Regions from separate parts of the Trinickia caryophylli genome, predicted to be linked through region 2. Evidence: predicted binding sites of a transcription regulator. Region 2 holds the regulator's gene; each other region holds the start of a gene.
The links. The regulator FNR, encoded in region 2, switches genes on or off when oxygen is low (the NO sensors DNR and NnrR bind a similar motif). The targets are predictions, from matches to a motif close to TTGATNNNNATCAA.

Region 1 (7,318 bases), 1.6 Mb from region 2:
TCTGATGCGCCGCGGCCGACAGCGGCAGCGGAAACTTGTTCATCCGTGCCGTGTCGAGCACGAGCCCGAGATCCTTGACGAAGATGTCGACCGCGGACAGCGGGGTATAGTCCCCGGCCAGAATATGAGGCACGCGGTTCTCGAACATCCACGAATTGCCTGCGCTGTGGGTGATGACTTCGTAGAGTGCCTGCGCGTCCACGCCTTCGCGCAGGCCGAGCGCCATGGCCTCGGCCGCGGCTGCGATGTGCACCCCCGCCAGCAGTTGATTGACGATCTTCACCTTGGAGCCGAGGCCATGCTGCGCGCCGAGGCGATAGACCTTGGCCGCAATGGCGCTCAGCACGTCCTCGCAGGCGGCGTAGGCGTGCGCGGAGCCCGACGTCATCATCGTCAGTTCGCCCGACGCAGCGCGAGCCGCGCCGCCCGACACCGGAGCATCGAGCATGTGCAGGCCGGCCGACTCGATGCGCTTGCCGAGCGCGATCGCGAATTCGGGTGCCACCGTAGCACTCGCGATCACGACGCTGCCGGCTTTCAATGCCGGCGCCGCACCGTGTTCGCCGAAGAGCACGGCCTCGGTTTGCTCGGCATTCACGACGAGCGTCAGCACGACGTCGCACGGCTCGAGCTCGGATGGCCGCTCGCAGGCTACGCCGCCGAGCGCCGAGAACCCGGCGCGCGCACTCTCGCGCAGATCGCAGCCATAAACGGTGAAGCCCGCTCGCAGCAGCGACTCGGCAACGCCGAAACCCATGGCTCCAAGCCCGATCACTCCGACTATCCTCGACATGCGCTTTCCCTTTCCTTAAATGTTAGGAGTCCTACATGACTGGCCGGCGCCCAGGACGGTGTCTCCCCCCGGCAGGCTTCAGCGAATGCCGGCCTCTGCAAGCCGTCTTGCGGCGTTGTACATGTGCGTACAGGCGGCGTTGCGCGCCGCCATCGGGTCGCCCGCCCTGATCGCCGCCACGATCGCCGCGTGCTCTTCGCGTACCTGACGCGAAAAATCGTCTCGTAACGCTTCGTTGCGGCGCGTGACGACCGTACCCGCCTCCAGGTACTGATTGAGGAACGTCAGCGTCTTGAGGAAGTATGGGTTGCCGGTGGCAATCGCGATGGCGCGATGAAACGCCACGTCTTCGGCCACGCCGTCTTCGCCTTCGGTCACGGCCGCGTCGATCTTCGCCAGCGCCGCGTCGATGGCCACCATGTCGGCATCGGTGCGACGCATCGCCGCCTCGGATGCCACCTCGGCCTCGATTGCCCGCCGCAACGCCAGTATCTGCAGGACCGAGCCCGGTTCGACCGCCTCCGCATAGTCGATACGCAGGGGCCGAATGGCCGCGCGTTCGGCGATGAATACACCGCTGCCCTGGCGCGGTTCGACGACGCCTTCATTCTTCAGACGCGAAACCGCCTCCCGAATGACGGTGCGGCTCACGCCGAACTCCTGGGCCAGCACGGCCTCGGTCGGCAGCTTGCCGGTATGGGCAAACGCGCCTTTCTCGATCTGCTTGAGCAATTGCTGCGCCACGGTTTCGCTCAGCGAGCGGACGGGAATCTTCTCGAACATGGACATCCGGCAATCATCATCAGGTGACGAGGTCATCATACAAGCTTGATGCCGCGCGGTTATCGGGACAAACCCGCCCCCCCGGCGCGTGGACGGCACCCCGCTCGCGCGCCGAGAGCGCGATTGGTCGAATTGGCCCGAATAGGGTCCTCGTTTCGACCAATTGCTTCCGCGCTCGCCGCCGTACACTGCTTTCCATGGAACGAGATGTGGGTTCCGTCCACGCGCTCCCCTCGCGTGGGTAGTTCGAAGCCAGTTGTACCAACAGTGGTCTGCAGTACCTCAGCAGTACGCAGTAGCTCGGCAGCACGCAGCACCTCGGCAGTACGCAGTATCTCGGCAGTACGCAGTATCTCGGCAGTACGCAGTATCTCGGCAGTACGCAGTATCTCGGCAGTACGCAGCACCTCGGCAGTACGCAGTACCTCGGCAGTACGCAGCACCTCGGCAGCACGCAACACCTCGGCAGCATGCAGTACCTCGGCAGTACGCAGTACCTCGGCAGTACGCAGTACCTCGGCAGTACGCAGCACCTCGGCAGTACGCAGCACCTCGGCAGCACGCAGTACCTCGGCAGTACGCAGCACCTCGGCAGCACGCAGCACCTCGGCAGCACGCAGTACCTCGGCAGCACGCAGCACCTCGGCAGTACGCAGCACCTCGGCAGCACGCAGTACCTCGGCAGCACGCAGCACAAAAGCAATTTGCAATACCACTGCAGTACGAAGTCGGTTCACCCGCTGTCAAGAAGCATTCGTCTTTGAACCAGGAAACGGCTGTGGCGCCCCAACCGGCGCCGCAGCCTTCGCAGTACGCATGGAGCAGTTTGGGCCGCGGATACCGGAGACGGTATTCGCGGCCTTTGTACATGGGCACTTGATGTATGACAAGAGCCCGCGCCGCGACCGGCGTCAACATAGGCAGCGAACCGTTTCCCGCGATGCGGCGCAGCGCGCCGCCCCAACCGCCAGGAGCCCGCTGCCTCATGAGCACGCCGTGGCACACGCTCGACGCGGCGGCCGTCGCCGCGCAACTTCGCACCGACGAAGCGCACGGCCTCGATTCGGCCGAGGCTCGCCGCCGCCTCGACGCGGCCGGCCCGAACGACATTGCCACAGCCGAACGGCGCAGCGCGCTTTCGCTGTTCGCCGCGCAGTTCGCCGATTTCATGGTGCTCGTGCTGCTCGCGGCGGCCGTACTCTCGTTCGCCGTCGGCGACACCAACGACGCACTCGTCGTCATCGCGATCGTTCTCGTCGATGCCATTGTCGGCTTCGCGCAGGACCTCGGCGCCGAACGCGCCATTGCGGGCCTTCGGCGACTCGCCGCGCCAAAGGCAACGGTCGTGCGCGATGGCCGGCCTGCGATCGTCGATGCAGCCGCCCTCGTGCCCGGCGACCTCGTCGTGCTCGAAGCGGGCGCCACGGTACCGGCCGACCTGCGCCTAGTCGAAGCGCCGCAGTTGAGAACCGCCGAAGCGGCCCTCACCGGCGAGGCGGCGCCCATCGACAAGACCACAGCCTCCCTCGGCGACGAAAGCTTGCCGCTCGCCGATCGTCTTAACATGGCCTACCGCGGCACGACCGTCGCCTACGGGCGGGCGCGCGGCATTGCCGTCGCAACCGGCATGGACACGGAGCTCGGCCACCTTGCCGCTCTGATCAAATCGGCACCGCGCACGCGCACGCCGCTGCAGGCCCGCCTCGCCCGCTTCGGTCGCCAGCTGGCGCTCGCCGTGCTCGCGATTTGCGCGCTCGTCTTCGTCGCCGGCCTCGCTCGCGGCGAACCGCTGCTGCCCATGCTGCTGACGGCCGTCAGCCTCGCTGTTGCAGCGATCCCCGAAGCCCTTCCCGCCGTCGTCACCGTCATGCTCGCGCTCGGCGCGCGCACCATGGCGCGCCATGCGGCGCTCGTGCGCAGGTTGCCGGCCGTCGAAACGCTCGGCTCGGTCAGTTGCATCTGTACCGACAAGACGGGCACACTGACCTGCAACGACATGCGCGTGGTCGAGTTGTGCGCCGCCGGAGGGCCGCGTATCGCGGCGGGCCCGGTCGGCAACGACGAAACGCTCGCCGCACTGCTTCACGCCTCGGCATTGTGCAACGACGCCGGCTACGACGAACAAGGCAAGCCGATCGGCGATCCCACTGAGATCGCGCTGCTGCGCGCAGCCGCGGATGCGGGCATCGACAAGCGCGCGATCGGACGAACCACGCCGCGCAGAATGGAATACGCGTTCGACTCCGAGCGCAAGCGGATGACCACGCTGCATGCCGATGGCGATGCCTTCATCGCCTACACCAAAGGCGCGCCCGAAGCCGTGCTGGCCCGGTGCGCATCCGGGCCGGGCGGCACCCGTTTGTCCGCCGGGCAGATGATCTCGACCGCCGAAGCGATGGCCGCCGACGGGCTGCGGGTACTGGCCCTGGCTCGCCGCCGCTGGCCAGCCCTTCCCGACGCGCGATGCACCGCCGAGGAGGTCGAGCAGGCGCTCGAATTGATCGGTTTCGTCGGCATGATCGATCCGCCTCGCCCCGAGGTGCCCGACGCGGTGGCGAAGTGCAAGGCGGCGGGCATCCGGACAGTCATGATCACGGGAGACCATCCCGTCACCGCCCGGGCGATCGCCCGCGCGATCGGGCTGCTCGATGCCGCGCACGACGGTCCCGATGCGGTAATGACGGGCCGGGAGCTGGCCGCGTCGACCGATGCGGAGCTGCGCCGGCGAATCGAGCGGATCGCCGTGTTCGCGCGCGTCGACCCGGCACAAAAGATCCGCATCGTCGAAGCGTTGCGTGGAGAGGGGCGCTATGTCGCGATGACGGGCGACGGCGTCAACGATGCGCCGGCGCTCGCGCGCGCCGACATTGGCGTGGCCATGGGCCGCGGCGGCACGGACGTTGCGCGTGAAGCCGCGAGTGTCGTACTGCTCGACGACAACTTCGCGACGATCGTCGCGGCCGTCGAGGAAGGCCGGCGCCTCTTCGCCAACGTGCGCAAGTTCGTTCGCTACGTGCTCACTTGCAACTCGGCGGAGCTGATGGTGGTCGCCCTCGCCCCGTTCATGGGGCTGCCGGTGCCGTTGCTGCCGATCCACATCCTCTGGATCAATCTCGTCACCGACGGGCTGCCCGGGCTCGCGCTCGCCGCCGAACCGGCCGAGCCCGACATCATGCGGCGCCCGCCACGCCACGCGCGCGAGCAGCGGCTCACGCACGGTATGGGCTGGCAGATTGCGGGGGGCGGCATCCTCATGGCCGCCGTGACGTTACTCACCCAGGCATGGGCGCTCGAGACCGGCCACGCGCACTGGCAGACAATGACGTTCACCGTGCTGGCGCTCGCGCAGATGGCGCATCTGCTTGCGGTCCGCTCCGAACGGCCGTTGTTCTCGACGGGCCGACCGCGGGCGAACCCGCTGCTTGCGGGCGCGGTCGCGCTGACGGTGGTCTTGCAGTTGGCGGTCGTCTACGTACCAGCGCTCAACCCCATATTCAGGACGGCGCCGCTGTCCGCCGGCGAACTGCTCGCCTCATTCGCGCTCGCGGGCATCGTCTTCCTGGCCGTCGAGTTCGAGAAGCGGATACTGCGGCACGCGCGCCATCGCGCCACGCCGCCGGCCACGCACCCGCCCGATCCCGCTTGAACCCGCCCGATCCCGCTTGAACCCGCTTGAACCCGCTTGAACCCGCTTGAACCCGCTTGAACCCGCTTGAACCCGCTTGAACCCGCTTGAACCCACGCCCGCGAGCGTCCACAATCGTCACGGCTGCCCGAAACGACCCGCCAGGAACCCGGCCGCTCACGCCATCGCCCGACATGACCCAGCTGCGCACCAAATCCCTCGTGCTCGGCACGCTGCTCGCGTGCCTGATCGCTCTCGGCATCGTGGTATTGCATCTCTTTCTCATTCCCGTCGCCTGGGCACTCATCATCGCGTACGTGACCTGGCCGGCCTATGCGTGGCTGCGCACGCGGCTCGGCGGGCGCGGCGGCATCAGCGCGCTGCTCATGACCGCCTTTCTCGCGCTCGCGTTCGTGATTCCGATGTTCTCCCTGATGGTCCAGCTCACGCACGAAACGGCGGTCTTCTTCAGCGGCTCCGCTACCTATCTGACCGATCACCGCCAGCCACTGCTCGACCTCGTCGAGCGCGTGCCGTTGCTTGGCCGCTGGCTCGGCGGCTTCGCCGACAAGATCACGCGCGAACCTTCCTCGCTCGGCACCCAGCTCGCGCAATGGAGCAATCAATGGGCCGCCGAAATCGCCCAGATCGCGGGTGGGATCGGCCGCAACGCCGCCAAGTTCGGCTTCGCCGTGTTCACGCTCTTTTTCGTCTACCGCGACGGCGAAACGCTGCTCGCGCAAGTGCGGCTCGCGGCACGGCCGTTTCTCGGAGCTCGCGCCGATGTCTACCTGAGAGCAATGGGCGCCGTCAGCCGCTCAGTCGTCTACGGCATCGTGCTCACGGCGATCGCGCAAAGCGCGCTTGCCGGCATCGGCTACTGGGCGGCCGGCGCGGGCGCGCCGATGTTCCTTGCGATCCTCACGCTCATCGTCGCCTTTCTGCCCTTCGGCACGCCGCTCGTCTGGGTGCCCGTCGTCATCAGCCTTCTCGTGGCGGGCCAGACCTGGGCCGCCGCGGGCCTGTTCGCCTGGTGCGCGCTCGTGGTCAGTTGGGTCGACAACGTGATCCGCCCATTCATCATCAGCAGCGCCGTGCGCATGCCGTTTCTGCTCGTCATGTTCAGCGTGCTCGGCGGCGTGGCGGCCTTCGGGATGATCGGCATCTTCATCGGCCCCTTCGTGGTGGCGATGCTGATCGCCGTCTGGCGCGAATGGCAGGCCGAGCAGCTCACCGGGGCTCCCGAGCAGCGCACGGGCACGCCCGAGCGCCGTTAGCCGGCGCCGCCGGATCTCGTTCGTCTCACTTCCAGCCCTCGAGCCTGAGCGTCGAGCGCACGAGGCGCTGCTCCTCCTGCTCGATCTCGCGCAGGCATACCCCCACGCTGCGCAGATGCTCGCCTGCGGCACGCCGCGCAAGCTCCGGCAGCTTGCCCACCACCGCGTTGTACAAGCGCGCATGCTGCCGATCGATCTTCCGCTTGTGCGCCTCCCGGTGATAGAGGTTGTTCACCGATGCAAACACCGAACTCAGCAGCAGATCGGTCAGCGAGCGCAGCGTATGCACGAGCACGGGATTGTGCGACGCCTCGCAAATGGCCAGATGAAACGCGTGATCGAGCCGCGCGTGCGTCTCGGCGTCGCATTCGCGCCCATGCGCGGCCATCATTTCCTCGTAGCGCCGCGTGATCAGCACGTAGTCGGCCGGCGTGCCGCGCAGCGCGGCCAGCCGCGCCGATTCGGCCTCCAGCAGGCCGCGCACCTCGAACAAGTCGTACAGGGTGCGCGGCTGCGACCCGAGCAGATGCATCATCGGCGTGGTCTGCTCGCGCGACGCGAGCCGTGCAACGAAGGAGCCGCGGCCGTGGCTCGTCTCGATGATGCCGCGCGCACGCAGCAGCTTGAGCCCCTCGCGCAGCGCGCTGCGCGATACGCCGAGCTTCTCCGTCAGACGCCGCTCCGAGGGCAGCGCCTGCCCTTCCTTCAGCACGCCGTCGACGATGAGCTTCTCGATGCGCTCCGCCACCACGTCGGCGACATTGCGCGTCGCCCCCTCTTCGATGCGTGATTTCACTGGTATGACCACTTTTGAAACTCAATGCGGCACGGCGCCTGTAG
Region 2 (7,318 bases):
CGCGGAGTTGCCATGAAGAACATGATCAGTGTGGTGTCGAAGCTCGTCCGTATCCTCGGCGGTCATAAGCTGGGCTATATCTACACCTACTAAAGGCACGTAAAAAGGGAGGCCCGCGTGCCTCCCTTTTCTCCACTCCGCTGCTGCGCGTGATGGCGAGCGTACATACCATGTTTCGTGCCGAGAACGTTCCTCCAGGCCCCAAAGGCAAGCCGTTCATCGGCAACGTCAGCGCATTTTCTGAAGACCCGTTGCAATTCCTGCTGGATTGCTCGCGGCGGTATGGCGCGCTCGTGCGCATCGCGAAGCGTACATACCTCGTGAACGATCCGGAGCTGATCAAGCAGGTATTTCACGAAAGGGACGGCCTGTTTTCAAAGACAGATCCGACCGAAGGCGAGCGCCGCTCCGCTTTTCCGGCGTCGGTCATGAATAGTTCGGGCGAAGACTGGCAAAACAAGCGGCGAAAGCTTCAGCCGGCTTTTCAAAAGGCGCTGGTCCTTCGCAGCGCGGAACAGGCATTCTCTTCGGCGAATGCATTCCTGTCCCGTTGGCATGGCGCTCCATTCACACACGACGCGCGGGAAGATATGGGCACGCTGTGCATGGATATCGGCAGCCGCTTTCTTTTCGACGCGCCCGCGCAGGACGCGGAAACGGAGAGTATCGCCGAGACGGTCGATGCCATCATGAAACTTACGCGCAGCCAGCTCCGGATACCATCGTGGGTGCCTACGGCAGGCAACCGCCGCCTTCGTCGCGCCCGCGCCCGGCTGGATGAGGCGATGAGCCACATCGTCCAACGCTACCGTCAGTCGGCATCGGGCCGCCCTTGCCTTCTCGGCACGCTGTTCGCCGAAGACGAGAGCGGGCAATCGGCTTGGCTGCGCGACGAACTGGCGACGATGATCATGTCCGGGCTCGAACCGATGGCCGACGGACTGACGTGGACGCTCTGGCTGCTGGCCCGACATCCTGGCATCCAGCATGACGTCTACCGCGAAATCACCACGGTCATGGGCGAGCGCACATCGATGGCGGCAGAGGACCTCGCCCGGCTGCGTGTCACGGAGGCGGCCGTCAAAGAATCGCTGAGACTCTACCCGCCCGCGTGGATGACGGGACGCATCGCCACACGCGAGTGCGTGTTCGGCGGTTTTCATGTTCCGGCGGGCACGATGCTGATGATCAGCCAATGGGTCTCGCATCGCGATCCGCGCTATTTCGCGTATCCGGACGAATATCGGCCCCAGCGCTGGCTTGACCGCGAGGGCGCGGCCGCGTTACCGGCCTACGCCTATTTCCCGTTCGGCGGAGGCCAGCGCAAGTGCATCGGCAGCCATCTGTCGATTACGCAGATGATGGCAGTGGTCGCCGCGGTCATTCGCGGCTTCGATCTGCAAATGGCACCCGATGCAAAGGTCCAGCCCTATCCCGCGCTCGTGCTCCGCCCCCAGGGCGTCCGACTGACTGTCGCCCCGCGGTCCCCGTCATTTCCTCTCGACCTGGATCCGGAAGCCCGAGCGGCCGAACCGACGGCATCGACATTCTGGCGCTCCAAGCCAGCGCTATTGGAACCCGACCATGAGTGAAACACGCTACCCGACCAAGCAGCGCGAATACCCGAGCAAGTTCTTCGATTCGGCCGTGTGGAACGATTTCGCGTTCCGCGAGGGCGATATCGTGATAGCCAGCTACGCAAAAGCGGGCACGACCCTCACGCAGCAAATCGTTGCACAGTTGCTGTTTGACGGCGCCGAAGAGACCGATGTGTCCAAAATCTCGCCCTGGCTCGATGCTGTCTATCCAGACAGGCCAACGCGGCTCGCGCTCGTGGAATCGCAGCGCCATCGGCGTTTCCTGAAAACCCACCTCCCGGTGGACGCGCTCGTGTTTTCGGCGAAGGCCAAATACATTTACGTGGCGCGGGACGGCCGCGACATTGCGTTGAGCCTCTACGATCATCAATCAGCCATCTCCCAGCAGCCACCGCTGAGCACGGACGGCGGCACACCGGGGCGCCTGCGCGTCGTCGCCCCGCCGCCGCTCTCGGCCGTCGACCATTTCAATGGCTGGCTCGACGGGAACGGGCATCCGTTCTGGCCTTTCTGGGAAAGCGTGCGCTCATGGTGGAACGTGCGGTCACTCCCGAACGTGCTGATCGTGCATTTCGCGGACCTGATATGCGACATGCCCCGCGAAATCCGGCGCATCGCCGAATTTCTCGACATATCCGTCGACGCATCGCGTTGGCCGGACATCGTGCGGCACTGCGGTTTCGACTACATGAAGGCACATGCAGCCCGCTACGTCCCGCAGGGCGCGGGGCTTTGGAAGGACGGCGGGCGGGCCTTTTTCAGCAAGGGACGCCACGGCCGCTGGCAAGGCGTGCTGCCTGCCGAGGCCAGTGAGCGGTACAAGCGGCGTGCTGTCGACGAACTAGGCGGTGAATGCGCCTTGTGGCTCGCAGCCGGCAACGCCGGAGATACGCAATGAGCACGCCGTACGCGGTCGCATCTTGCGCAACCCGCGAGCGCACGATTTTTTCACGAGCCCCAAGATGAACACGTCTGCAACACAGAACGCCTCCCAGACCAATTACGACGCCTTTGCGGCCTTCTACGACACCTGGCACGACCGATGGCCGGAAAACGCGAAGGCCAACTGTGTGGAGACGCTCTCGCGACTGGCGAACGGCACGGATGTCCTCGAACTGGCGATCGGCACCGGCCGAATCGCGCTGCCCCTGTCCATGCGCGGGTTGAAAGTATCGGGCGTGGACAACTCCGTCCGCATGCTCGACAAACTGCGCGAAAAACCCGGCGCCGAGCAACTGTCGCTCGTGTGCGGGAACTTCGCTGACATCCCGGTCCAGGGACAATTCGGGCTCATCTATATTGTCGTGTCGTTCGGCTATTTGCTGAACCAGAAAGAACAGCTGCGCTGCCTCGAGAATGTCCGCGCAAAGCTGGCGCCCGGCGGCGCGTTCGTCATTCAAACGGTCGTCCCCGGCCCCGAAATCTTCAACGGCACCGGTACGCTGGACGATCTGTTCGACGTCCCCTCGACGGCAGGGGGTGAAACCGATGCGGTCATGCTGCTTTGCTCGAAGACCGATCTGGTCCGGCAGGTGATCGACCAGCGCGTGATCGTACTTGGCGACGACGCGCCGAAGATCTACACGCACCAGCGGCGCTACGTATGGCCGTCCGAACTCGACATGATGGCGCGCGCTGCCGGCCTGGAGCTCGAGTCGCGCTGGGGTAGTTGGACCCAGGAGCCATTCACGCAGAAAAGCCGAAGCCAGATCTCGGTCTATCGGCGGCATCGAGACGCGGCGAGCGAACGCAAAGGCCTCGAATGAGCTTGAAAGTGATCGGCGCCGGATTAGGGCGCACGGGCACGCTCTCTTTGAAGCTGGCGCTGGAGCATATCGGCTTCGGCCCGTGCTATCACGCCATGGAGATCGGCGCCACGCTGCGGAGATCGCTGCCTTTATGGCTCGACGCGATACACGGCGAGCCCGACTGGGACGCAATCTTCGACGGCTACGCGGCCACGGTGGATTATCCCGCTTGCTGTTTCTGGCCTGTGCTGCTCGCACGTTTTCCCGACGCACGGGTGATTCTCTCCGTTCGCGACGCCGATGGCTGGTTCGACTCGGTTCAGGAGACGATTTTTTCTCCGCGGGGCGCCAATCCGCTATTCGGTACGGCAGGGCGCGCGCTGAGCGAGTTTCTAAGGCGCGATTTCGGCGAAAGGATCGCCGACCGGGCGTTCATGACCGACTATTTCAGGCGCTGGAACCAGGCCGTCGTAGACTCGGTTCCGGCCGAGCAACTGCTCGTCTTTCCGGCGGAAGCGGGTTGGGAGCCGTTATGTGCTTTTCTCGGGGTCCCCGTGCCGAACGTACCCTACCCGCGCCTGCATGAGCGCAAGACGCGCGCAGACGGAGCACGGCAGCGTGCGCTTCCGTCCGACCCCGCCGAGCTCGAAACAAGGCTGCGCGCCTATTTGGACAGTTTGAGCGCCGGCTCATGACGCGAAGCGCGGCATGCCCTGCCGCTCGAATATTGCGCCGGCTTCATTGCGCGAGCCGGCCGTGATCGCTGCCGGCGGGCGATCAAAGCTCGGCCACCGGCTTTCCCGCTTCGGCATCGTGGCGCACGAGCAGCACCGGCACGTCGGCCGCACGCAGCAGCGACTCGGCGACGCTGCCGAGCAAGACGCGCCGCACACCCTGCCGGCCGTGCGTGCCCATGACGATCAATTCGGCCTCGAACTCGTCAGCCACGCGCGCGATGACGGCGGCGATACTTTCTCCATACGCATCGACGGCACGCGTGGTGCCTTGCACGTGGCAGGCAGCGAAGCGCTCCGCCGCCTCCTCGAGCGCCGCCGTGGCCGACTCAATCGCGGCCGCGCTCGCGCCTTCCTCCCCCTGGTAGACGGCCCCGACGTCGACGAGCTGGGGGGCATGCTCGACGACGCTGATGGCGACGACCGATGCGCCCGACGTCCTGGCGATTTTCACCGCCTCGTCGAGCGCGAGACGAGAGGCGCGACTGCCGTCGACGGCAGCGAGAATCTTCTTGTACATGAGAGTCCTCCGGGGCTGTCGCCCGTTGCACGGATGTGTTCGTGCAATAAGTGTGCGATGGCTGCGCCCCGCCCGGCTTGACCGAAATCAACGGCTGCCGCCAATCCGCACGCCTGACGAATCGGCGCTTTCCGGTGCCGCCGTAGGATAATCCTTACAACGCTTCGCGAACACTTACCGCAGTTTCGTACGCCGCCGATAGGTTTTCTCCGAGTGAACTTCCATACTTTCGCCATGGAAACCACTGCGGTGCCGATGTGCCCGCGACCACCGGCGGAGGCCAAGATGCTGCTCGAACTAGACCGTAACGACGACGTATGCACCGCACCGTCCGCCGCGCAAATCTCATGGCAACCGCGTGCAGCTCAGCCCGCACGTGCAACCGCACGTTGCTCGAGCTGCGCCATGCGCTCGGTCTGCATGCCCAATACACTCGCGGCGAAGGACCTCGCGCGCTTCGACACGATCGTGAGCGCAACGCGCGTCGTGATGCGCGGCGAAGCGCTTTATCGCTCGAGCGACGAGTTCCAAAGCGTGTATGCGGTGCGCTCGGGCTCCTTCAAGACAGTGGTGATGCATCGCGACGGACGCGAACAGGTCACGGGCTTTCATCTCGCCGGCGAAGTGCTGGGGCTCGATGCCGTGTGCGCGGAGCGCCACAGCAGCGACGCCATCGCGATCGAAGACAGCAGCGTCTGCATCATCCCTTACGCACTGCTCGAAGCGCTGTGCGCCGAGTCGAAATCGCTGCAGCATCAGGTCCTGCGCACGATGAGCGGCGAGATCGTGCGCGAATCGTCGCTGATGATGCTGCTCGGCACGATGAGCGCGGAGCAGCGCGTCGCCACGTTCTTGCTGAATCTCTCCACGCGCATGCAGGCGCGCGGCTATTCGGCCGCCGAATTCAACCTGCGCATGACGCGCGAGGAAATGGGCAACTACCTTGGCATGAAGCTCGAAACGGTGAGCCGCATGTTCTCGAAGTTCCAGCGCGACGGTCTTCTCGAAACGCACGGCAAGCAGATCCGCATCGTCGACCTCGAAGCACTCGCCCGGGTCTGAACGCGGTGGGCTGGGCCGCCGCTACCGCATCGTCAGCACGGCCGCGCCGGCAAGCCGCCCTTCGCGCAAGTCGGATAGCGCGACGTTCGCCTGCCGCAGCGGGTAGGCCGTCGTCTGAAGTTCGAGCGGTACCTGCCGGGCAACCCGCATGAAGGCGTGCCCGTCTTCGCGTGTCAGGTTCGCCACCGAGACGATTCGCCGTTCTCCCCAGAGCAGGTCGTAGGAAAAGGCCGGGATATCGCTCATGTGAATCCCGCCGCAGACCACGATGCCGCCCTTGACCACCGCCTTGAGCGCGGCCGGCACGAGTGCGCCCACGGGCGCGAAGATCAGCGCCGCATCGAGCGGCTCCGGCGCCGCTTCGTCGCTCGCGCCAGCCCAGGCGGCACCAAGCCGCCGGGCGAGCTGCTGCGCGGCCGTATCCCCCCGTCGCGTGAACGCATGGACGCTGCGCCCTTCGTGGTGCGCCACCTGCGCGACGATGTGCGCCGCCGCCCCGAATCCGTAGAGCCCGATGCGCTGCGCATCGCCCGCCATGGCGAGCGTCCGGTAGCCGATGAGGCCCGCACAAAGCAGCGGCGCCGCCGAAACGTCGTCGTACTGCGGCGGCAGATGAAAGCAGTAGCCGCTGTCGGCAACGGTGCGCTCGGCGTACCCACCGTCGATCGTATAGCCCGTGAATGCCGGTGCGTCGCAAAGGTTTTCCCGGCCGTGCCGGCAATAGCCGCAGTGGCCGCAGGTATGGCCGAGCCAAGGCACGCCTACCCGGTCGCCAAGCGCGAAACCCGTTACACCCTCGCCGAGCCCGGCCACGGTGCCGACGATTTCGTGCCCCGGCACGAGCGGCGTTTTCGGGTGCCGCAGTTCGCCGTCCACGACATGCAGGTCGGTGCGGCATACACCGCATGCATGCACGTCGATCAGCAACTGGCCCGGGCCGGGGCGCGGATCCGGCAGCTCGCGCTCCTGCAACAGGGGCGAGGTGCCGTCGAAGACCATTGCGAGCATTGCTTCGCCTCCTTTTTGTTCGGTGTTCGACGATGAGCGGCGCTGAGCCGCTTCGAGCCATTTCACCGCAATTCGATCCCACTGTCTTGACCCATCTCAACGCGCGCGGCCGCGCCGGGCGCGACGATGCGCCTATCGGCGCATGCCGCCGCTTTCGAGAGCCGCACACGGCAAAGGAGACGTTGCTCATGGACAAGTCCGCGCACAGCGCCGCGTGGCGCATCAACGACAAGCTCGCCCCCGACGCGAGCATCGCCGACAAGCTGCGCTTCGCGGTGCGCTATGCCGTGCTCGCGCCCTCGAGCCACAACACGCAGCCATGGCGCTTTGCCGTCGACGGGCAGACGCTCGTGCTCAGCGCCGACCGCCTGCGCGCGTTGCCGGTCGCGGACCCGTACGACCGCGAACTGATCATCAGTTGCGGCGCTGCGCTCATGAATCTGCGCATTGCCCTCGCCCATCTGGGGCTCGGCTATGCGATCACCGTATTTCCCGCTCGAGCCGACCCGGACGTCCTCGCGCAGGTGCGCATCGAGCCGGGCGCGGCGCGCGACGAACGCCTCGCGCCGCTCTTCGACGCGATCGCCCAGCGTGTCACGACGCGTCTGCCGTTCGCCGACGAGCCCGTGCCCGGCGACGTCTGCCTGC
Region 3 (7,318 bases), on a different replicon from region 2:
GAAGTCGGCCGGCGGGACGAACTGCATCGGTGTGTCGTTCATTGCAGGGCTCCCGTATCGGCGCGCTCGCCGGTCACGATGACGACCCACATCCAACGCGGGCCATGTGCGCCGTATGCGAGCGTTTGCTGAATGTCGGATGTTTTCGAGGGGCCCGACACGAGCACGAGGTTGGTCGGCATACCGTCGCTCCAGTGCTCGTGCCGCGCGGCGGAATGCAGATCGGCGTGCAGCGTGTCTGCATGAACGAGCGCCACGTGCAGCGGCGGGACGAGCGAGACCGTACGCGGGCTATTGACGTCGGGAGCGAGGATCAGCGTGCCCGTGGCGGCGATGCCGGAGCGGGCGACGGTGAAACCGGCGTCGATGGTGTCGAAGAGCTCGCCTTTCCACGCCTCAATGGGCCGCGCGTAGCGCAGCACCTCGATATTGGGCGGGAGCGCCTTCATCAGCGCTGCGCCTTCCTCGCCCGCCGTATCGAGCAACAGCCTGCGCACGCCAGCGGCGGCGAGTTTCTGTGCGAGTTCGGCAGGCCACGATGCGGCATCGGCGCAGATGACGCCAGCGTGCGACGCCGCCAACGTTTTGCGCATCGTCTCGACGCGCTCGCTTGTCGACATGGCTTGGGTGGCCGCTGGGTGAGCCTGATAATGCGCGTCGATGCGTCGATCGATGTCGGATACGCCCGTGGCGGGGCGGGCGGCCGCCGCCCGGAGCCTGCCCAAGATCCGTTCGCGTGCACCGGGCCGGCTCATGCGGGCTCCTTGCAGCTTTCGGCGGCTGGCCGCGCGTCTTCACGAGCACAGTCTTGCTTGCGGCCGTTTTGGCTTGCGGAGTTCGCTTCGTTATCCGTACCGTTGGTGTGTCGCCAGAGGAAGCTCGCGAGGTGTTCGACCGTCAGCGGAGCCTGCCGGTGCGCGGCGGCGTGGCCGATATTGAGCAGACAGCCGCAATCGGCCGAGACGAGGCGGTCGCAGCCGGTGGCACAGGCCGAGGCGATCTTGTCCTGCACCATTGCGCCGGAAATGTCGGGATGCTTGAGCGAGAAAGTGCCGCCGAAGCCGCAGCATTCCGATTCGCGTTCGTGCTCGATGCGAGCGACGTCGGGCAGTGCGTCGACGAGTGCCACACCGTGCGCGCGCGTGCCCATTTCGCGCCGCGCGCTGCACGAAGTATGCAGCACGACGCGTTCGGGCGCGGCTGGGCCGTTGTCGGGCCGGTACTTCGAGAAATCGACCTTGAGCACGTTCAACAGGAACTCGCTCAACTCGTAGGTACGCTGTGCGAGTTCGCGAGCCTGTGGTCCGGCCACTTCGTCGTCGGCGAACAGCGCCGGCCAGTGGTGGCGCATCATGCCCGCGCACGAACCGGAGGGCACGACAATGGGCCACGGCTCGGGAAAAAGCCCTAACTGCGAACGCGCAACGGAACGGGCCTGCTCGGGATTGCCGCTGCTGTAGGCCGGCTGGCCGCAGCAGCTTTGCGCGCGCGGATAATGCACGGTCAGCCCTTCGCGTTCGAGCAGCTTGATCGCGTCCACGCCGGCCTGCGGGACGAACAGGTCGACGAGGCAGGTCGCGAACAAATAGACGTGGCGGGGCGGGGCGGCGGGGTATTGCCTTTCGTGCATGTCTCTCTCCAAGGGCCGACAACGCGCGGCGGCGAGCGGCTTTTGGCGCATAATTGCCTCATTTGCACGGCGGTTCAAATTGGTTGGACCAATTGCCGTGGGCGGCACACGCCGGGGGCCGTCATCGGGGTGAGGGACATCATGGCTACGAAGGAGCGCGCAGCGGCGCGTGGGCGCGTGGAAGACGTCATGCGCCGGCTCGAGACGTCGCTGCTCGACGGCACGTGGCCTGCGGGCGCGCGGTTGCCGGCCGAGCGGACGCTTGCTGACGAACTCGGTGTCGCCCGAAATACGGTGCGCGAGGCGGTTCAACGACTGGCGGCGCGTGGCCTGGTACAAGCCCGGCGCGGCGCAGGCGTGTTCGTCACGGACCGGCTGCGCACCGGCATCACCGGTACGGCCTCGCCCTGGGGGCAACTCGTGGCCGATCATCCGGTGCTGCGCGACGACATCCTGGAGTTCCGGCGCGTGCTGGAAGGCGCGACGGCCTATTTTGCGGCGCTGCGAGCAACGGCCGACGAACGCAGGCGCATTGGCGCGCTGCTGCGGGAGCTCGAGCAGGCGCGGCTCGCGGGCGACATGGCCACGGAGGCCCAGGCCGACGCAAAATTGCATGAAGCGATCGCGCTTGCGTCGCACAATGCGATGTTTTTGCACCTGCACGCGAGCGTGATCGGCATGCTGCGCGAGCACATCACGATCAACGGCACGGGCCTGCGCATTCGCGACGAGGACGCATCGCGGCAACTGCTCATCCAGCATCGCACGCTGTGCGAGGCCATTCGTGCGCGCCGGCCTGAAGAAGCGCGCACGGCGATGCAAACACATATCGATTTCGTTCGCAGCCGGCTCAATGAGGCGAGCGAGGCCGGCGAGGCTGGCGTGGCTTGAACGCCGCTCGGGTTCCGCAGGCGGACGGTGTCTGCGCGACGGTGCGCCGGCACTACGGCCGGCAAGGAACGTCCGCAAGCCTGCAACCTGCGCGACTGCAATCGGCGCGAACGGACTTCAAGCGATGCGTTTGCGATCGATACGCACGAGCGGGCGGACGACCGGGCCGGCTGCCAGGAGGCGTTCGAGCGTGCTCTGCTCGGCAGCCAGATCCGCCAGCGTGAATTTATCGAGCACGTCGAAATAGGCGCGCAGCGCACTGCCGAGCACGCCGCGCAGCCCGCACGCAGCCGTGATGACACAGGCGTTGCCTTCAGTGTCGAAGCATTCGACCATGCGAAAGTCCGGCTCCATGGTGCGCACCACGTCCCCGACCGTGATCTTGGCTGGCGGACGGCCGAGCCGCAGCCCGCCCGTTCGGCCTCGAACCGTGTCGAGATAACCGGCCTTGCCGAGCGCATGAACGATCTTCACGAGGTGGCCCCGTGCAATGCCGAGCGTTTCGGAGATCTCCTGAATCGTGACGAGATGTTCGCTTCGCACCGCGGCATAGATCAGAACGCGCAGGCTGTAGTCGGTGAAGTCGGTGAGTCGCATGGCATGCCTATAAGGTCTACCGATTCTATATCTTTTACGACGCGTCTGGCACAGCCGGACGGGGGCGGTGGCGGGGTTTCGGTGCCCAAATGCGCCGGATTCATGACATATATCAAGCTGTGCTGTTTTCGGATCGGGACAATATCGAAACGACGAGTGCGAGCATGGCGACCTTCGCCCGCTTGCTGGAGCTGATTGAATCGATATGTCAACCCATTCAGAGCATGGCCGGGCAGCGGCAGCGCCCGAGCAGCGGCAAAATGCCGCGCATTTTCCCGATGTGGAGATTTCGGAGGCGTTGATTCGCCGTTTCGACAACTCGGGCCCGCGCTATACCTCCTATCCGACGGCCGACCGGTTCAACGCGGACTTCGACGAGGCAACGTATCAGCGGTTCCTGGCGGAGCGGGCCGGGGCCACGCACAATCCGCCGCTCTCGCTCTACGCGCATCTGCCGTTTTGCGAGTCGCTCTGCTACTTTTGCGCCTGCAACAAGATCATCACGCGCGATCACGGCCGCTCCATCGAGTATCTGCGGTATCTGATCAGCGAAATGGATCTCGTCGTGCCGCATCTCGGCGAAGATCGCCGCGTGACGCAGTTGCATTTCGGCGGCGGCACGCCGACGTTCTTCAGCATGCCCGAGCTCTCCGCGCTCATGCGCGCGCTGCGCGACCGCTTCGATTTTCAGCCCGATGCCGAACTCGGGGTGGAGATCGACCCTCGTACAGTCAAAGAGACGACGCTCAGTGTGCTGGCCGATCTGGGCTTCAACCGCACGAGCTTCGGCGTGCAGGACTTCGATCCGGCCGTGCAGCAGGCGGTCAACCGCATCCAGCCGCTGCCGATGGTCGAGCGCGCATTGGCGGCAAGCCGCGAGGCCGGCTTCGAATCGATCAACATCGACCTCATCTACGGTTTGCCGAGGCAGACGCTCGCGAGTTTCGAGCATACCCTCGACGAAGTGATCCGGCTCGCACCGGATCGCATCGCGGTCTACAACTATGCGCATCTGCCGAGCCGCTTCAAAGCCCAGCGCCTGATCGTGGCGAGCGAGCTGCCGAGCGCGGAAGAGCGCCTGCAGATCTTCATGCGATCGATGGAGCGCCTGCTCGACGCAGGCTATATCTACATCGGCCTCGACCATTTCGCGAAACCGGAGGACGAGTTGAGCCGCGCGCTGCGCGACAAGAGCCTGCATCGCAACTTTCAGGGCTATACGACGAAGGCCGAGTGCGACCTTCTCGGCTTCGGCGTCTCGGCGATCGGCAAGGTCGGCAACAGCTATTCGCAGTCCACGCGCTCCGTGCAAACGTACTACCGCCATCTCGATGCCGGCAGGCTGCCCGTCGAGCGCGGGCTCGCGCTTACGCCCGACGATCTGCTGCGTCGGGACGTCATCATGACCATCATGTGCAGCACGCCGCTGCGGTTCGACGAAATCGGCGAAGCACACGGCATCGACTTCAAGCGCTATTTCGCGCGCGAGCTGGCCGGACTCGAGTCGTTCGAACAAGCGGGGCTGATCGAGACAGACGACGCGGAGATGAACATTACGGCGAAGGGTCGTCTCTTCGTGCGTGCAATCAGTATGGTGTTCGACGCCTATCTCGGCCAGCCGACCGCCTCCTCATACTCGAAACTCATATGAGTCAGGTCATGGCCAGAAACAAAGTCAGGGTCCAGGACTTTCTTTCGAGAACGGCGCTTTTCAACGAGCTCGCGCCCGCCGAGCTCGATCGCCTGGCCCAGGGCACGTCGCAAATTCAATTGAGCCGTGGAGACATGGTGTTTCGGCGGGGCGATCCCTGCCTCGGATTCCATACGGTGGTGTATGGGCAGATCAAGCTCAGCTTCATCTCGCCGCTCGGCGAAGAAAAGGTCGTGCGCCTGATCGGTGCGGGCGACGGCTTCGGCGAAGCTCTGATGTTCATGGACAAGCCTTACATCGTTTCGGCTCAGGCGTTGGCCGACAGCCTGCTGCTGCACGTGAGCAAGGCGTCCGTCTATGCGGAGCTGCAGCGCGACCCGGCATTCGCATGCAAGATGCTCGCCAGCCTCAGCATGCGTTTGCACAGTTTGATGGTCGATGTGGAAGCATATTCGCTGCGCTCGGGTACGCAGCGCGTGATCACCTATCTGCTCACTTTGAAGGGCGAGCAGTGCGACGAGGGGCAGCGCGTGCGGCTCGAAGCGGATAAGCGCTTGATTGCATCGAGGCTGAACGTAACGCCCGAGCACTTCTCGCGCATTCTGCGCGAACTCTCGCATCGCGATCTCGTGCGGATCAGCGGACGCGAGATTACGATTCCCGACCTCTGCCGGCTTCAGGAAGCCTGCGCCTACTGACGCTCGGTGACGGGCTCGGGCACGCGCTCGTCCCGAGGCGTGGGCTTGTTGCGTTCGCGCTCGTGGCGCTGCACCGATACCCGTGCAATTTCGCGCCTGACGCGGGCGTAGAGCCGCAACGCTCGGGCCAGCAGCACGATGAGCCACACCGAAGCGACACCCAGCGAGAAGGCGGCTACGCGCGCGAGCGGACCGGGCCATTGACTCGCTGCCGCGAGCAGCGCGAGCGCCGCGAGGTGCGCGTAGTACTGATGCATTGCCGCGCGATCGGGAATGATGTCCTTGACCTTCGGCACGATCGACAGCGGTTGTGCGAGCTCCGCCTGCAGGTGATACCAAAGCAGAAACGGCACAATCTTGTAGAGCATCCCGTTGACGGCGGACCATCCCACGCCAACGAGCGCGAGAATGCCGAAAGCCACGAACCACCGCGGCTCCTGCGTGACCGTGGCAGCCGCGAGTGCGAGCGGGCAACAGGCGAGGCTCGCCATCGACGTGCGCCAGAAAAGCGTGGTCGCGTCGGGGGACGGCCGCTTGCGGCGATGAAGCAGCCATAGCGTGACCGTGGCAAACACGACGTAGGGCACGAAGACGAGCGAAGGCAGCAGCTCGGCGATCGTGTCCGACGTCGAGCCGGGCACGGCGCTCAGCGATATGACGAATGCCGCGAGCGCCGAGCCGGCGAGCAACGCGAAGCAACCCGGCGCCAGCCATCGCGCAAGATGGGACGGATAGGGCTCCGTTACCTGAAACATCGGAATCAACTGATAGCCGATGCCGACGACGAGCAACCCGAACCAACCGGCCAGCCCCCAGATCGCATGCCAGTTCGTGAGCGTGACGATGGGAGTGGCATGCGGCCATGCGAGCGTGAGCGCCAGGTAGACGCCGAGCGACGCGGTCACGAGCAGGGCGATGAGCGCGAGATCGACGGCGCGCAGCAGATCTGCGACGCCGGTGGCGGCAGTGCGCCTGCCGCGCCACAGGCCGATCGCGCAGGCGGTGAGCAGCCAGGCAAACGCGCTGGCCAGCAGGAGTGCGCCGAGGGCGAAGAGCATCCGCCGCCCCGATACGAAAGCACCGGCGAGCGTGAGCGCGCCGCTCGTGAGCAGCGCGTGAACGGCGGCCGCGGTGCAGATAGGCCGCGCGATCTGAATGCCGACGACGACGGGCAGAATCTGAATGAGCGCGCCGACCATCGTGCCGGTCAACGCACCGAGCGTCAGCAGGTGCGTGATGGCGAGCGCATACGGCGACCAGCGCGAGGCAAGCGCCTGGGGGCCGGCCCACGCGAGCAGGAGGGCGGCGGCGAAAACGAACGCGGGCGCGGCGAGGAAGAACCGCAGTGGTGCCTTGAGTGCCGGCGAGGCCTCGAGCGCGAGGGCGCGGCGCATTCAGTCGTCTTGCCAGATCGACAGCTCGTAGCCCGCGCCGTTCAGCCGCTCGATGCTGTGCCGAAACCCGCGCTGATCGAGCACGCCATAAAGCGGAAACGGCTCGCGATCCATCATGACGAGCAGGTAGCGCCGATCGGGCAGGCCCGCCAGGGCGTTCAATATCTGCTCCATGGGTTCGGGCGGTCGCAGCCCGCGTACATCGAGCGACCGGTCACAGTTCGACGGCTTCATTTCGATCATTCGCTATTGCTGCGCGGCAGGGTCCCGCGCATGCGTCCTACGCCAATAACCATAGCAAATCGGATATCGCCGAAGGTGCGAAACCCTGTCGCTATGGCGGACATAAGGGAGTGCCATAACGTCGCACGCTTGACCTGGGTTAAGGCGATTGCGGCTTGCGGGTTGCACACTGGCGTTCCGCCCGGAAGCCGCGGGGCGTCGCTTGCATGGGCGA
Region 4 (7,318 bases), on a different replicon from region 2:
GCGCCGCGACCACGAGCAGCAGCCCCGGCAGAAAAATGACGATGGTCGCGAGTGCCGCGGCGGCCCACTGCAAGGGAGCAGGCACCATCACCCATCCGAGAAACGCCGCGAAGCTGAAAAGCGGCCCCGGCACTGCTTGCGCGGCGCCATAGCCGGAAAGGAAGACATCCGGGCCGACCGCGCCTGCGATGGCGGGCTGATGTTGCAGCAGCGGCAGCACGACATGCCCGCCGCCGAAGACGAGCGCTCCCGAGCGGAAGAAGGCATCGAAGACGCGCGACATCGCGGCGGCTTCGGGCGCGGCCGCGCGCAATGCGCCTGCAACGAGGGGCATGCCGGCGAGCAATAGACAAAATGTCGCGAATGCGAGCAGGCTGGCGCGGCGCGAGATGACCGACGCCATATGCGAATGCGGGGCCGCGGCGCAGGCCGTGCGGGCGGCGGCATCGGCGCCACGGGCAAGTTCGACCCGGCCGAGCGCGAGGCCTGCCACGGCGCCGAGAACGATGGCGGCAAGCTGGGCGAAGCCGCTGCTCACGGTGCTGACGAGCGCGGCTGCGGCAAGGGCGATGGCGGTACGCCGCGCGTCGGGACACAGGCGCCGCCCCATGTCCCATACGGCTTGCGCGACGATTGCCACCGCCGTGAGCTTGAGCCCGTGCGCGAGACCTTGACCGAACCCGCCGCGCATATCGGGGGCGGCGATCGCGAAGGCGATGAGCAGCAGCACGGAAGGCAGCGTGAAGCCGCACCATGCGGCGATTCCGCCGGCCCAGCCCGCGCGCGCGAGGCCGATCGAAAAGCCGACCTGGCTGCTGGCGGGGCCCGGAAGAAACTGGCAAAGACCGACGAGATCGGAGTAGGCGGCATCGTCGAGCCAGCGCCGGCGCTCGACGAATTCGCGGCGAAAGTACCCAAGGTGAGCGACGGGGCCGCCGAACGACGTCAGGCCAAGCTTCAGGAAAGCCGCGAATACCTCGAAGGCGTGGCGCGAGCGGTGCCCGGCGGCGAGCGCGGCGGGCCTAATGATTGAGCCTCTTCATGACCTCGGATTCCAGCGCCGCCTGCCATTCCTCGGATGCTTCGATCGGGTTGATTTCGTCATCGACCGAATAATGCGCGCGCTCGGCGGCGCGGCGCGTAATGTCGTAATCGGGGCCGAGGTCGTCGGCCGCGTCGTCTTCGCCGGGCGGCTCGAGCATGTCGCGCAGCATGGCTGCAAGCTCGGGCGTATCCCAGGGCTTGCCTTGCTGCTTGCACACCTTGATGTAATGCCTGATTTCCGCGTCCTGCTCGGGCGTAAGGGGGAGCCCGCGGAATGTCCGGTTCGGATCGAGGTCGGTCATGATGGCTCTCCGGCGCGATGACAGCCCGAGTGTAGCGCCGTTGCGGGCCGGCACGCTATCGGAGAATTGCCATACGCGTGCGAATGGCGGAAACGTCCGCCGCCGGGCGGCAGATGCGGGTCAGTGGTGAGCGTGGGTCTCTACCTGCGCCGGGGGGACGGCTACTGCGGTGAAGAACGCGCGCAGCCGCTTATCCCAGGTTTCGTCGAGCAACGGAACATCGGCTGCCGCGCGCTGTTGCAGCTCGCGATCCACGTGAATTGCGCGCAGCGATCGCGGATGGACAGGACTCCTGAAGAATCGCCCCTGGGCGTCGAGAAAAAGGCAGGACTTGCCGCGATAGCGCGCCCCGCGAATGGAGGTGGCGTCGAACACGTGGCGGGCCGATTCTTTCGGATACACGAAGATCACGTTCACGCCCGAGGCGGCGAGCGAATCGCAGGCGTCGGAAAAGCGATAGATCATCTGGAAGCCGCGCTCGCCCGCGCGCCCCATACCCACCACGATCAATCCGCGCTCGCCCATGACCTCGCCGATCGCACGCAGCGAGTGTTCCTGAGAGGTCAGCCAGACGTTCACATCGATCACGGTGGTCTCCTTGCGAGCCTGATATCCGATTACCCCATCGGCAAAGCTGCAAGGATGATAGCGCAATTGCCCGCGCCCGCGCGAGGAGAGGCGCGGCGCGGCGCGGCGCCGGCCACCCGTCATGCGAGGGCCGCGGGTACGAGCAGGAGCGGTGTTTGCGCGATCCGGGCAACGCGGCCGGCCACGCTGCCGACGAACCAGCGCGCAATGCCGCGCCTGCCATGCGTGCCCATCACGACGAGGTCCGCCTGCCAATGCAACGCATCGCGGACGATGGCGTGCGCAACATCGTCGGCCGTGCGTCCGGTCTCGATCATCGCCGTGCTCGATTGGGCCGTGACGCTCGAGAGGATGCGCGCCGCTGTGGCAAGGGCGGCTTTGCCTTCGTCTCTGAATGCGTCTTCCAGTAGATGAACGGGTACGAAGTCGGTCAACCGCACGGCGCGGTCGATGACGTACACGGCGCGCAATTGCGCATCCGGCGCCGCGAGCGTCGATCCATATTGAAGCGCCTTGGCCGACGTCTCGCTTCCGTCGACAGGAAAAACAATCCGTTTCGGCGCGTGCTCGATCGGTGCGGTATAGCCCTCGGGCACGATCAGGAGCGGGCGCCGCGCGAGTGCGGCCAGTGGCTCGGACACCGTGCCTTCGACCCAGCGCAGCAGCCCGTGATGTTGGCGCGCGCCGACCACCAGGAGGTCCGCTGCCCGTCTGTTGGCTTCGCTCGCGAGTGCCCGGGCGATATCGCCGCCCTCCCTGGCCAGATCGATGACGGCGGTTTCCAGTATGACGTCCTGGCCGGCAAACACTTCGTGCGCTTGTGCCACCGCATTGTGCGCATCCTGGAGCAGTTCCTTGCGCGCCGCTTCGAGTTCCGCGTCCACGAGCGGCGTGGTGGGCACGAGCGTGCGCGGGTTGTCGGCAACGCTCACGGCCGCGATTCGCGCACCGGCTGGCGCGATCTTCGACACGTAGGCAAGCGCCCGCCCGGAGGCCGGCGATCCGTCGACTGCAATGAGGATGCTGCGCGCGGGCGCTACTGTTGGGATGCGCGAATCTTGAACGCTCATTGTCTGCTCCATGTCGAGGACCTTGTCGGGTAATCGTAAGATGCCATCGTCGCCGGCGCACCCGTTGATTTGCGTCAAGACAAGGGGGCTTGCGGCGCAGAGAAGGGCACTTCGCGCCATACCCGCCGTTTCTTCAGGGCTCGCCGTGCCCCCCGGACACGCCGTAGATCTGCCCCGTGATATAGCTCCCCTGCGCCGATGCGAGCAGAACGTATACCGAAGCAAGCTCCGCGGGCTGCCCGGGGCGGTGCATCGGCACTTGTTCGCCGAAGTGCTGCACGTTCTGTGTCGTTTGTCCGCCCGTTACCTGCAACGGGGTCCAGAACGGCCCCGGCGCCACGCCGTTGACGCGTATGCCTCGGCTCACCAATTGCTTGGCGAGACTTTTGGTGAAATTGGCGATCGCCGCCTTGGTCATCGAGTAGTCGAGCAGGTTGACGGATGGGTCGTAGGCGTTGACCGAGGTGGTGTTGACGATGGCCGAGCCTGGTGGCATGTGGGGGATGGCCGCCTGCGTGATCCAGAAGAGCGCGTAGAGGTTCGTGCGCAGCGTCCAGTCGAACTGCTCGGTCGTGATGTCGAGAATCGAGTCGTGCGTCTGCTGGCGCGCGGCATTGTTGACGAGAATGTCGAGACCGCCCAGGCCGCGCACGGCATCGCCCACGAGCTGCCGGCACGTTGCCTCCTGGCGGATATCGCCGGGCAACACGACCGCTTTGCGGCCGGCCGACTGGATCAGTTGAACCACCTCGCGCGCGTCGGGCTCTTCCGCCGGCAGATACGAAAGCGCGACGTCGGCGCCCTCGCGCGCATACGCGATGGCGGCCGCCCGGCCGATGCCGGAATCGGCGCCCGTGATCAGCGCACGGCGTCCAGCGAGCTTGCCCGAGCCTCGATAGCTTTTTTCGCCGTGATCTGGCCGCGGCGTCATCTTGCCGGCCAGGCCGGGCCATGGTTGCTGCTGAGCGGGAAACGGCGCGTGCGGATAGAGGGTGCGCGGATCGGGCGGCACCCCGGGGCTTGCGCTCGGCGATGAAGCGGCTGGATCGGCCACCGCGCGCGCCGCCACCGCGGTCATGAGGCCGGCGGTCGCACCTTGCATGAGCTTGCGCCGCGATGTCGAAATTTCGTCGGAAGCCACGATCGAACTCCTTTTCGAATCCACGAAGGTCGTGTGAACGGCTATTCGTCAAGCAACGGCGGTGCCCCGCGCGTTTCCGGGTACAGCGATTGCCGCCGCATTCGATAAGACGCGGCCGGTGTCGCAATGGGGGAAGGGACGATGGATCTGCAACAACGCGTGGCGCTCGTGACCGGGGCGGGCTCGGGCATCGGCAAGGCCTGTTCGCTCAAGCTCGCCGCCGACGGTGCGCGTGTCATCGCACACGCGCACAAGGACGAGGAAACCGAGGCGACGGTTGCCGAGATCTTGCGCGAAGGCGGCGATGCCTTCGGCGTGACGGCCGACGTGCGCGACGAGAACGCGTGGCGGGACGCGATCGAATGCGGTGTGGCGCAATACGGCACGCTCGACATCGTGGTCGCGAACGCGGGCATCAACGGCGTGTGGGCACCCATCGACGAATTGCAGCCCGCCGAATGGGACAACACGGTGAACACGAATTTGCGCGGCACCTATCTGACGCTGCATTACACGGTGCCGCATCTGAAGCGCGCGGGTAGCGGCTCGATCGTCATCGTCTCGTCGATCAACGGCACGCGCATGTTCAGCCACGGCGGCGCGTCGGCCTATTCGACGACGAAAGCGGGCCTGCTTGCATTGGGCCAGATGCTCGCGCTCGAGTTGGCGAAGCATCGAATACGGGTCAACGTCGTCTGCCCCGGCAAGATCGATACGGATATCGGCGAGAATACGCGCGCCCGCAACAGCCAGGAAGCCTCGGAGGCAGCGGACTATCCGGAGGGCAAGATTCCGTTGACGGACGGCCGTGCGGGCAAGGGCGCCGACGTGGCAGAACTCGTCGCTTTCCTGAGTTCCGAGCGGGCGAAATTCATTACAGGCACGCCGGTGTGGATCGACGGCGGGCAGTCGCTGCTCGTCGGTTGACTGTCATGCCGGCGCCGACGCCGGCGCCGGCGGCAACCCGTCTTGCCCGCGTCGGCTAACGCGATGGAGGGCCAACTGCGCCGCGGCGCGATCGGCGCTCGCCGCCTTGATATGAGCGGGCGGCGGCCAGGGCGTGCGCGGCAAGAAAATCTGCAGCGGTTACAGGCACGCCTTACACCGCGGCGGCCTGCCTTGCCGTGTGCGCGTTACGAGGCGCTCAGCGAATCGCCTACCACGTGGACGCGCTCGCCGACCTGCAGCGCGGGCTGCGCGTTGTAGCTGAAGTTTCGGTAGCTGCCGTCCTGCATACGCACCTGCACCTGATACGTGGTGGTTTTGCGCACGGCATGCTCGATGCCATTACCGGCCAACCCGCCGCCGACGGCGCCGGCGATCGTCGTCAAGATCCGGCCGCGTCCGCCGCCGAACTGGTTTCCGATCAGGCCCCCCGCGACGGCGCCGCCCACCGCGCCGATGCCCGTCGATTGCACCGGAGTTTCCACCGGGTTGATCGCAACGATTTCGCCGGCGCTCGGATCGATCGCGGCCTGCTGCGGCGCGCGCGCGGGCGCCGTCGTACCGTAGCTGCCGTTTTCGGCGTAAGAGGGCGCGGGCGCGCGGTGGTGCGGCACGCGCGGTGTGCTCGGCTGAGCTTGTTGCGAGGCCCGCTGCGGCGTGACTGCGTTCGTTGCGACGGTCGGGGCGCTGGCTGCGACCATCGGCGCCGATGCGGCGAGCTCCGGCGGCGGGGCGGTTACGGCCCGCGAGGTGGGCAGCAAGCCAGTCATCGCCGCGATGCCGGTGGCGCTGACGAGCACGACGGCTACAGCGGCTGCGGCGATGAGCGGATGAATGCGGTGACGCGGAGAAAGCTGATTGGCCAGGTTCGTGTTCGTGTGGGTATTCATGTCCATGACAGGCTCCGGTGAGGGCTTGTCTGCAAAAACGCCGCGTACACGCGATCGGTGGACCGTCCACTCGTGACATTTGTAAGCGTTTGTTCAACAACGGCCGAGGCGCGCAAGGGGCACCGGGACGTGGCGGCGCCTATTTGTCCACAGATTCTGTGAATGTCCCTGTGGATATCGGCGGGAGAGCATGCGTAACACCTTGATGCAAATGGGATCGGTGTGCGTCGGTGCGAAATATGCAGACGGAGCCCATGGCTTTCCGCTGGAAGCCGCGTCGACGGTTTGGGCCGGATACCGCCCGGCCGCGCTCCGATGCCGCGCACGCGCAAGGGTTGATGCGCGTCAACAGTGTGCGGACGCGCCGTTACTACGATGAGTTCGGGTAGGACTGCTCCATTTGGGCGACGTCGCCCGAGCGCTTCGGGGACCGGTTATGCAAAGCAGGGAAGTGGAAATAGGGGGCGATTATGTCGCGCTGGCCGGTATGTTGACGGTGCCCGAGCGCGCGGTCGGCGTCGTCGCGTTTGCGCATGGCAGCGGCAGCAGCCGGCTGAGCCCGCGCAATCGCGATGTGGCTGGCGTTTTGCAGCAAGCGGGGCTTGCGACCTTGCTGTTCGATTTACTGACAGCCGAGGAATACAGACACGATGTTTTTTCGGCCGAGTATCGCTTCAACATTCCGCTGCTTTCGCGCCGGTTGAGCGTGGCCATCGACTGGCTGCGGCAGGACTCCGCCACGGCCGCGTTGCCGTTGGGGCTCTTCGGTGCGAGCACGGGTGCGGCTGCCGCGCTTTGCGCGGCGGCAACGAAAGGCGAAACGGTACGAGCCGTCGTATCGCGCGGGGGGCGCCCCGATCTCGCCCGAGAGGCGCTCGCGCAAGTGAATGCGCCGACGTTGCTCATCGTCGGCGAATTCGATCCGGACGTCATTCGCCTCAATGAGCAAGCCGCGGCGCAGTTGCACTGTGAGCACAAGATCGAAATCGTGCCTGGAGCGACGCATTTGTTCGAAGAGCCGGGTACGCTGGAGACCGTCTCGGTACTCGCCGCGAACTGGTTCGTCTCGCACCTGGGGGGCGGCGGCTAGCTCGAGCCGGCGATCGAGTTGATCGGGATCTGCTCGCACTGCATTCCGACGCGCCTCGCGAGGCGCGTCGGAAACGAATGCCTCAGCCGCGGATGCCGCGGCTGAATAGCATCAGCGTCTCGGCTGCGGCGGCCGCGTCGGCAGGCGCCTGGCCGGATGTTCCGGCCGCAGCGCTCGCTTCGGCCTCACGTGCCGGCGTGGTTTCGCCTACCGGAGCGGTCTCGCGCACCGGCAAGCCGGAAAGCGCC

Region 1: U0034_RS12940 (cation-translocating P-type ATPase) is a predicted target of FNR. The motif match lies at 2,453-2,466, and genes of this name have one in related genera.
Region 3: hemN (oxygen-independent coproporphyrinogen III oxidase) is a predicted target of FNR. The motif match lies at 3,221-3,234, and genes of this name have one in related genera.
Region 4: U0034_RS20255 (universal stress protein) is a predicted target of FNR. The motif match lies at 3,069-3,082, and genes of this name have one in related genera.

What each region holds. Positions count from the first base shown of each region.
Region 1 covers NZ_CP139970.1:2,876,299-2,883,616, reverse strand. The annotation lists gene ltnD (L-threonate dehydrogenase) at 1-793, opposite strand, end outside; gene U0034_RS12950 (FadR/GntR family transcriptional regulator) at 872-1,576, opposite strand; gene U0034_RS12945 (hypothetical protein) at 1,636-2,286, opposite strand; gene U0034_RS12940 (cation-translocating P-type ATPase) at 2,562-5,222, shown strand; gene U0034_RS12935 (AI-2E family transporter) at 5,396-6,478, shown strand; gene glcC (transcriptional regulator GlcC) at 6,504-7,286, opposite strand.
Region 2 covers NZ_CP139970.1:167,455-174,772, forward strand. The annotation lists gene U0034_RS00745 (cytochrome P450) at 171-1,592, shown strand; gene U0034_RS00750 (sulfotransferase domain-containing protein) at 1,585-2,496, shown strand; gene U0034_RS00755 (class I SAM-dependent DNA methyltransferase) at 2,561-3,364, shown strand; gene U0034_RS00760 (sulfotransferase family protein) at 3,361-4,041, shown strand; gene U0034_RS00765 (universal stress protein) at 4,124-4,600, opposite strand; gene fnr (fumarate/nitrate reduction transcriptional regulator Fnr) at 4,886-5,662, shown strand; gene U0034_RS00775 (zinc-dependent alcohol dehydrogenase family protein) at 5,684-6,670, opposite strand; gene U0034_RS00780 (Acg family FMN-binding oxidoreductase) at 6,859-7,318, shown strand, end outside.
Region 3 covers NZ_CP139971.1:1,069,994-1,077,311, reverse strand. The annotation lists gene U0034_RS24005 (LutB/LldF family L-lactate oxidation iron-sulfur protein) at 1-42, opposite strand, end outside; gene U0034_RS24000 (LutC/YkgG family protein) at 39-755, opposite strand; gene U0034_RS23995 ((Fe-S)-binding protein) at 752-1,630, opposite strand; gene U0034_RS23990 (FadR/GntR family transcriptional regulator) at 1,772-2,521, shown strand; gene U0034_RS23985 (Rrf2 family transcriptional regulator) at 2,639-3,118, opposite strand; gene hemN (oxygen-independent coproporphyrinogen III oxidase) at 3,318-4,769, shown strand; gene U0034_RS23975 (Crp/Fnr family transcriptional regulator) at 4,778-5,467, shown strand; gene U0034_RS23970 (hypothetical protein) at 5,461-6,861, opposite strand; gene U0034_RS23965 (DUF2249 domain-containing protein) at 6,862-7,104, opposite strand.
Region 4 covers NZ_CP139971.1:202,775-210,092, forward strand. The annotation lists gene chrA (chromate efflux transporter) at 1-1,027, opposite strand, end outside; gene U0034_RS20245 (hypothetical protein) at 1,023-1,346, opposite strand; gene U0034_RS20250 (hypothetical protein) at 1,467-1,934, opposite strand; gene U0034_RS20255 (universal stress protein) at 2,054-3,016, opposite strand; gene U0034_RS20260 (SDR family oxidoreductase) at 3,138-4,145, opposite strand; gene U0034_RS20265 (SDR family oxidoreductase) at 4,287-5,072, shown strand; gene U0034_RS20270 (glycine zipper 2TM domain-containing protein) at 5,279-5,986, opposite strand; gene U0034_RS20275 (dienelactone hydrolase family protein) at 6,417-7,070, shown strand.